2 regions of the Mesorhizobium sp. M1334 genome follow, and region 2 is predicted to be linked to the other one. Evidence: riboswitches for the same ligand, from Rfam matches in the RefSeq annotation. Region 2 holds a riboswitch; the other holds the start of a gene.
The links. Region 2 has a riboswitch for S-adenosylmethionine ahead of metX (homoserine O-acetyltransferase MetX). Riboswitches for the same ligand answer to the same signal wherever they lie in the genome.
Positions count from the first base shown of each region.

Region 1: it holds a riboswitch for S-adenosylmethionine, as region 2 does, so the genes downstream of both, NKH17_RS01905 (O-succinylhomoserine sulfhydrylase) here and metX (homoserine O-acetyltransferase MetX) in region 2, are expected to answer to the same signal.

Region 1 is NZ_JAMYLM010000001.1:384,653-388,977, reverse strand. It holds gene NKH17_RS01910 (glycosyltransferase) at 69-1,223, shown strand; gene NKH17_RS01905 (O-succinylhomoserine sulfhydrylase) at 1,259-2,449, opposite strand; SAM riboswitch at 2,520-2,597, opposite strand; gene NKH17_RS01900 (2'-deoxycytidine 5'-triphosphate deaminase) at 2,733-3,827, shown strand; gene NKH17_RS01895 (hypothetical protein) at 3,844-4,296, opposite strand; gene araD1 (AraD1 family protein) at 4,323-4,325, opposite strand, start outside.
Region 2 is NZ_JAMYLM010000002.1:477,153-481,477, forward strand. It holds gene NKH17_RS05745 (DUF2125 domain-containing protein) at 1-435, shown strand, start outside; gene NKH17_RS05750 (prephenate/arogenate dehydrogenase family protein) at 467-1,402, opposite strand; gene hisC (histidinol-phosphate transaminase) at 1,409-2,518, opposite strand; SAM riboswitch at 2,657-2,734, shown strand; gene metX (homoserine O-acetyltransferase MetX) at 2,830-3,999, shown strand; gene metW (methionine biosynthesis protein MetW) at 4,115-4,325, shown strand, end outside.

The sequences.
Region 1 (4,325 bases), on a different contig from region 2:
TCAGCGTTCTGTCGAATTGTTGAAAACGGCTGTCATGCGGCCGGCATTTCTGGAGTGACCAGATCTCGATGGAACCGACATTCGCAGCCGCCCTCCTTTCCATAGCCCTCCTTCTTTCAAATCTCGCCAGCATCTTGTTAGCTTCGCAGAAGCTGAAGCGACCAGCCAGTATTGCACCGCCCGCGGCCAACGCGCCGCCGGTATCGATCGTCATCCCGGCGCGCGGCGTCGAGCCGTTTGCCGAAGAGACGCTGGAGCGCGCCTTCTCCCTCGACTGGCCGCGCTATGAACTCATCTTCTGCGTCGCCCATGCCGACGACCCGGTGGTCAAGCCGATCGCCGCCGCAATGGCGCGCTTTCCAGCTATTCGCGCCCGCCTTCTAATCGGTGACGACCGCATCAGCGGCAATCCAAAACTCAACAATTGCGTGAAGGGTTGGGAGGCGGCGCATTATCGCTGGGTCATCCTTGCCGATTCCAACGTGCTTATGCCAAGCGATTACGTCCAGCACCTGATGGCGGCGTGGCGGCACGACACCGGCCTCGTCTGTTCGACGCCGATCGGCTCGCGGCCGGACGGCTTCTGGGGGGAGGTCGAATGCGCCTTTCTCAACACGCTGCAGGCACGCTGGCAGTACGCTGGAGAGGCGCTCGGCCTCGGCTTCGCCCAGGGCAAGAGCATGTTGTGGAACAAGCCGATGCTCGATGCCAATGGCGGCATCCGCGCGCTTGCCGCCGAGATCGCCGAGGACGCCGCCGCGACCAAGCTGGTCAACGGGCTCGGACTGCGAGTCAATCTTGTCGCCTCTCCCTTCGAACAGCCGCTCGGCCGGCGCACGCTTGGCGAGATCTGGTCGCGGCAGGCGCGCTGGGCGCGGCTGCGCCGCGTCACCTTTGCACTGTTCTTTGCCCCCGAAATCCTGATCGGCGCGGCACCGCCGCTAGTGCTTGCACTGATCGCCGCGGCTGACGCCGGCGGCAGCCTGCCGGCAACCGCCATCGCCGTGCTGGTCGCGGCCTACCTGCCGGAATGCGCCTTGGCCTCGACCAAGGGATGGCACCTGTCGCCGCGCACGATCCCGGCGATGATGGCACGAGACCTGATGCTTCCCGTCATTTGGGCGCGCGGATGGCTGAGCGGCGCCATCGACTGGCGCGGCAACGTGATGACTATCCAGACGAAGACTGTCGCGGAGCTGGAAGAGACCCCGTCCGGCGCCTGATCGGCACGTCCCCGCTGCCTCTGTTCGGCCAGCCCTTATCCGGCAACTCTCAGTGCCTGCTCGATGTCTTCGAGCAGGTCGTCGGCGTCCTCAAGGCCGACTGACAGCCTGAGCGTTCCCGGTCCGATGCCGAGCTCGGCGCGGGCTTCATCAGTCAAGTTCTTGTGTGTGGTCGTCGCCGGATGGGTGATCAGGCTCTTGGCGTCGCCGAGATTGTTGGAAATCAGCACGACGTCGAGTGTGTTCTGGAAGGCAAAGGCCGCCTGCTTGCCGCCCTTCACATCGAAGCAAATCAGCGTCGAGCCGCCCGACATCTGCTTCTTGACCACGGCCGCTTGCGGGTGGTCGGCGCGGCCGGGATAGATGACGCGGGCGATTTGCGGGCGCTCGGCCAGGAAATCCGCGATGCGGCCGGCACTTTCCGTCTGCTGGCGTACGCGTAGCGGCAGCGTCTCCAGGCCTTTCAGCAGCGTCCAGGCATTGAAGGGCGAGAGGCTTGGGCCGGTGTGGCGGAAATAGTCATGCAGGTTCTCGTCGATCCATTTCTTGTCCGACAGAACGATGCCGCCAAGACAGCGCCCCTGGCCGTCAATATGCTTCGTGGCCGAATAGACGACGATGTGGGCGCCGAGCTGCAGAGGTTTCTGCTGCAAGGGCGTAGCGAAGACATTATCGACGATCAGCCTGGCGCCGATCGAATTGGCAAGTGCCGCGACGGCGGCAATGTCGACTACCTCCAGCGTTGGATTGGTAGGGCTTTCCAGGAAAAACAGTTTGGTGTTTGGCTTGACCGCCTTTTCCCAATTGGCGATGTCGGTGCCGTCGACCAGCGTTGCCTCAATGCCGTATTTCGGCGCCAGCGTCTCGATCACCCAGCGGCAGGAGCCGAACAGCGCGCGCGCCGCCACGATATGGTCGCCCGCCTTGGCGCTACACAGCAGTGCTGCCGTCACCGCCGCCATGCCGGATGCCGTGGCGCGCGCGTCCTCGGCTCCTTCCAGCGCGCACATGCGTTTCTCAAACATGTCGACCGTCGGATTGGCATAGCGCGAATAGATGAAGCCCGGCTCCTCGCCCTTGAAGCGGGCCTCCGCCGCTTGCGCCGTCTCGTAGACATAGCCTTGGGTGAGATACATCGCCTCGGAGGTCTCGCCAAAGCCGGAACGCAGCGTCCCGGCATGCACGAGTGCGGTCTGAGGCTTCCAGTCGCGCTTCTTGGTCATCATTCCATCCAAACACCAAAATTGGTCCAAACAACAAAAAACCGGCCGCGAAAGTCGCAACCGGTCCATATGGCCTTGCGGCCCGACGGTCCTTTAGCGACTTGTTTAACGTGGCTGCAAGCCGACCGGCCAAATCACCACGGGATAACGAGCTTTAGACCCGCGCCACGCTTGCGTCAATTGCCGGCATGATTAAGAGGGTTGTACCAAGCAGGTGCCAAAGGCGTCCACGGTCGGACCTGCGACAGAACAAGACCTCGCCCGGCGTTCGAACGGAGCCAGACCCTTGCGGCAGACAGGCATTCTTCCCGATCAGGATATTTCCGCGCTGTTCCAGACGGGCGCGCTGAAGTCGCCGCGCATGCTCGATGCCGATCAGATCCAGCCGGCCAGCCTTGACCTCAGGCTCGGCGACAAGGCATGGCGAGTGCGTGCTTCCTTCTTGCCCGGCCCGGACCACAGGGTTGTCGACAAGCTCGACCGGCTGAAGCTGCACGAGATCAACCTCGCCGAAGGTGCCGTGCTGGAAACCGGCTGCGTCTACATCGTGCCGCTGCTCGAAAGCCTGGCGCTGCCCGCCCATATTTCCGCCTCCGCCAACCCGAAAAGCTCGACCGGACGGCTCGATATCTTCACCCGGGTAATGACCGACCGTGGCCACGAGTTCGACAAGATCGCTGCCGGCTATGAAGGCCCGCTCTATCTGGAGGTCAGCCCGCGCACTTTCCCGATCGTCGTGCGGACCGGCTCGCGGCTGTCGCAGATCAGGTTCCGCACCGGCAATGCGCTCTTGTCGGAAAGCGAGCTGCACGAGTTGCACCGCGCCGAAATGTTGGTCGCCACCGAACCACCCAACATCTCAGGCGGGGGAATCGCGCTGTCGATCGATCTCGACGGCGACAAGGACGGGCTGGTCGGCTATCGCGGCAAGCACCACACCGGCCTGGTCGACGTCGACAAGCGCGCCGCGCAGGATGTCGTCGATTTCTGGGAGCCGCTCTACAAGAGCGGTGCCGGCGAGCTGGTGCTCGATCCGGACGAATTCTATATTCTGGTGTCGCGCGAGGCGGTGCATGTGCCGCCACTCTACGCCGCCGAAATGACGCCTTTCGACCCGCTGGTCGGCGAGTTCCGCGTCCATTATGCCGGTTTCTTCGACCCGGGTTTCGGCCATTCGGCGTCGGGCGGCACCGGCAGCCGGGCGGTGCTCGAGGTGCGTAGCCACGAAGTGCCGTTCATCCTCGACCACGGCCAGATCGTCGGACGGTTGGTCTACGAGCACATGCTGAAACGGCCGCAGGCGCTCTACGGCACAGATCTCGGCTCGAACTATCAGGCGCAGGGTCTGAAACTGTCCAAGCATTTCCGCGCCGCGCGATGATCTTGTTCGCAAGCCGTCAGCCGCGAAACAGATATTCTTTCGCGGCGCCAAGGCAGCCATGAAACTGACCGACAAAGAGCAGTTCTCGCACTGCCAATCGCTTCTTCCCCCAAAATCCTCTGGTTTGCTTCTCGTCGTCAAGTGAGGCGCTTGAGCTGGACTGCAAGGGGAACAACTGCTTGCCGAGACATCCCAGCACATGGGCTCTGGCGGAGTCGATACCGCAGGCTCTGCCATTGTCGTTCAGTCTGTCAGCGCGGAGTGCGGACGTCATGCGATCCGCGTTGCGCATCAGAAAGCTCACTTGCGATTTCGAATAGCCGGTGGCCAGAAGCCGGTTAGTCATCGACATCCGGGCTTCGCGATAGGATTTTGCGCTGCGTTGTCCGGCGCTGTAAGCCGACGGGGAGAAAAAGGCGAGGAACAGGACTAAACTTAGGGACACAGTGCCAATCCGCAGGCCGTTCATTTTCGTTCCTCAATTCTGTCACCAGTTTA
Region 2 (4,325 bases):
GGCAATTTCACCGATCTCGAAATCGACGCGGCGGCCATCGACGGGCGCGTCTTGCCGCCGCTCGATGGCAGCGGCGATGTGACGCTGAAGAACGGCGTGACGCTGATCAAGGCAAACTCGAAGAGCCTGCGCGGCCTCGCGGCCGAAATCCACGAGCTCGATCTGTCGTCCGGAACTGCGCGCATCACCGTTTCCGGACCGCTGTCGGTCGATGACGACGGTCTCATAAATGCCGATCTGACGATCAAGCTCAATGATCCAAAGGCCGTGGCGGCGATCCTTGCCACCGCCATCCCCGAGCAGAAGAAAGAGATCCAAACCGGCTTTGCCGGACTGGCGCTGCTCGGCAACCAGCCGTCGATGCCGCTGAAGATCGTCAGGGGCAAGGCCTCGCTCGGCTTCATCCCGCTCGGCAAGATCAAGCCGCTTGACTAGGCGGTCGGGACTGCGATCGGCCTGCCGCGGCTTATCCCTTCGGCGGGTGTTCGACTGCCTGGCGACCGAAATCCGGTACGTCGATGTCCTGGCCGGCCTCGATGATCGAGCGGCGGACGGCGCGGGTGCGGGTGAACAGGTCGAACAGCTTTTCGCCGTCGCCCCAGCGGATCGCCCGCTGCAGCGAGGACAGATCTTCCGAGAATCGCGCCAGCATTTCGAGGATGGCGTCCTTGTTGTGCAGGCAGACGTCACGCCACATGGTCGGGTCGGACGCCGCGAGACGGGTGAAGTCGCGAAAGCCGGAAGCCGAGTATTTGATGACCTCGGACTTGGTCACCGACTCCAGATCGTCGGCGGTACCGACGATGTTATAGGCGATGATGTGCGGCAGGTGCGAAACGATGGCCAGCGTCATGTCATGATGCTGCGGGTCCATCGTGTCGATGTTGGAGCCGCAGCGGCGCCAGAATTCCGAGAGCCTTTCCAGTGCCGCGGGATCGGTGCCGGGCAGCGGCGTGAAGATGCACCAGCGGTTCTCGAACAGTTCCGCAAAACCGGCATCTGGTCCCGACTTTTCGGTGCCGGCCAAAGGATGGCCGGGAATGAAGTGCACGCCATCAGGCACATGCGGCTGCATCTGCGCGATCACCGATGCCTTGGTCGAGCCGACATCGGTAAGGATGGCGCCCTTCTTCAGCGTCGGCGCGATTTCCGCGGCGACGGTACCCGAAGAGCCGACCGGCACCGAAACGACGACCAGATCGGCATCGCGAACCGCCTCTTTCGCATCCATCGTGTAGGTGTCGCCGAGGGCGAGTAGGCTCGCCCGCGCCAGCGTCGCTTCGCTGCGCGTCGAAATCGCGACTTGGCCGGCGAGCCCCTCACGGCGGATGACGCGCGCCAGCGACGAGCCGATCAGGCCGATGCCGACCAGCGCGATCTTTTCGAACATCGGTGAGGTCATGGTGTTCTAGCTTTTCAGGAATGTCGCGAGTGCTGCGACAACGCCGCGGTTGGCCTCTTCGGTGCCGATGCTCATGCGCAGCGCGTTCGGAAAACCGTAGCCGGAAACGCGCCGCAATATGTAGCCGCGCGCACTGAGGTAGTCATCGGCGGCCGCCGCCGAATGCTTTTTGTCCTCGGGAAAGTGGATAAGGATGAAATTGCCGACACTCGGCGTCACCCGCAGACCAAGCCCGCTTAATTGCTCGGTCAGCCATGCCAGCCAGGTCTCGTTATGCGCCACGCTGCGCTCGATATGGCCGCGGTCGCGGATCGCCGCGATACCGGCCTCGATAGCCGTCGCATTGACGTTGAAGGGTCCGCGCACGCGGTTGATCGCGTCGATGATATGCATTGGCGCATACATCCAGCCGATCCGCGCCCCGCCCAGGCCCAATTTGGAGAAAGTGCGGGTCATGACCACGTTTTCCGCGCTGCCCACCAACTCGACGCCGGCTTCATAATCGTTGCGCCGGACATATTCGGCGTAAGCTGCATCCAGCACCAGAAGCACGTTTCGCGGCAGGCCGGCATGCAGGCGGCGCACCTCCTGGAACGGCACGTAGGTGCCGGTTGGATTGTTTGGATTGGCAAGGAAGATGACCCTGGTGCGCGGCGTCACCGCGGCGAGGATCGCATCGATATCGGCGCGTTCATCGGTCTCCTTGACCGTCACCGGGACGGCACCGGCCGACTGTATGTAGATCTTGTAGACCATGAAGCCGTGTTCGGTGATGATCGCTTCGTCGCCGGGCGCGAGGTAGGTCTGCGCCAGCAGGCCCAGAATCTCGTCGGAGCCGTTGGAACAGACGATGTTCGCCGGGTTGAGCCCGTGCACCTCGGCGATCGCTTCCCTCAGGCGCCTGGCGCTGCCGTCGGGATAGACCGCGAGCTTGTCGGCGACCGCGCGCGCGGCCTCTATCGCCTTTGGCGAAGGGCCGAGCGGGTTCTCGTTCGACGACAATTTATGGACGTTGGCGACACCTTCAGGCGCCGCGCTCTTGCCGGGCACATAGGCTTCGATGTCCATGATGCCGGCGCGGGGCCTTGGACGTGTCTGATCCGGTATCTGGCTCATTCCATGAAATCCGTCGAGATTGCCTCCATCCGGAGGCCGCAGCGGAAATACAAGCCGTGGCCCGGAATGTCGAGGGGCGGCAATTCGGGATCAAGAACTTGCCGTTGACGAAGCCATGCGTCGGTCCTAGAAGAGCAGCGAAAGTTCCGTGGTGATTTGGCCGGTCGGCTTGCAGCCACGTTAAACAACTTGCTAAAGGGCCGTTTGCATCTTGTAACCGGCTTTGCGAAGGCATGGCCGGTTTTTTGTTGCCCTGGCTGGTTGTTGCCCAGACCGGCGGTGGACAACTGAAGGCCGGGCAAGGAGATGTGATGGTCGCTTTGCGCGCGCGAAAAACCAACAACGAGGCCGACCAGCCGTCGAGCCCGGTGTTGCGTTTCGGCGCCGACAAGCCGCTCAAGCTCGACGCCGGCACGCTGCTGTCGCCGTTCCAGATCGCCTACCAGACCTATGGCACGCTCAACGACGAGCGCTCCAACGCCATCCTCGTCTGCCATGCGCTGACCGGCGACCAGCATGTCGCCAACACCAATCCCGTGACCGGCAAGCCGGGCTGGTGGGAAGTGCTGATCGGCCCCGGCAAGATCATCGACACCGATCGTTTCTTCGTCATCTCGTCCAACGTCATCGGCGGCTGTCTCGGCTCCACCGGCCCCGCCTCGACCAATCCCGCCACCGCCAAGCCCTACGGGCTCGACCTGCCGATCATCACCATCCGCGACATGGTGCGCGCGCAGCTGATGCTGGTCGAGCATTTCGGTATCGAACAGCTGTTCAGCGTGCTGGGCGGCTCGATGGGCGGCATGCAGGTGCTGCAATGGGCCTCGAGCTATCCCGAGCGCGTCTTCTCGGCGCTGCCGATCGCCACCGGCGCCCGCCATTCTTCGCAGAACATCGCTTTCCACGAGGTCGGCAGGCAGGCAGTGATGGCCGACCCGGACTGGCATGGCGGCAAATATTTCGAGCACGGCAAGCGGCCGGAAAAGGGGCTGGCGGTGGCGCGCATGGCCGCTCACATCACCTATCTGTCGGAAGCAGCGCTGCACCGCAAGTTCGGCCGCAACCTGCAGGATCGCGAAGCCCTGACCTTCGGCTTCGATGCCGACTTCCAGATCGAGAGCTATCTGCGCCATCAGGGCATGACCTTCGTCGATCGCTTCGATGCCAACTCCTATCTCTACATGACCCGGGCGATGGACTATTTCGATCTCGCCGCCGACCATGGCGGCCGGCTGGCCGATGCCTTCGCCGGCACCAAGACGCGCTTCTGCCTGGTTTCGTTCACCAGCGACTGGCTGTTCCCGACCGAGGAGAGCCGCTCGGTCGTGCACGCGCTGAACGCGGCCGGCGCCTCGGTATCGTTCGTCGAGATCGAAACCGACCGTGGCCACGACGCCTTCCTGCTCGACGAGCCGGAACTGTTTGCCGCCATCAAAGGCTTCATCGCCTCGGCGGCGCGGGCCAGAGGGCTCGGCGCATGACCCCGAAAAGCTGCAGACTTTTCGGATCAGGATCACGCGCCAGGCATCAGCGCATGACCCCGAAAAGTTGCAGACTTTTCGGATCAGGATCATGCGCCAGGCAGAAGGCGAGCCCATGAGCGTCAACCGCGCCCAGCGCGTCGACCTCGAGGTCGTCGCCGATCTCATCCCGCCGCAGTCGCGGGTACTGGACGTCGGTTCCGGCGACGGCCTGTTGCTCGAATTGCTGCAGGCGACCAAGAAGGTCGACGGTCGCGGGCTGGAACTGTCGCAGCGCGGCGTCAACGAATGCGTGGCGCGCGGCCTGTCGGTCATCCAGGGCGATG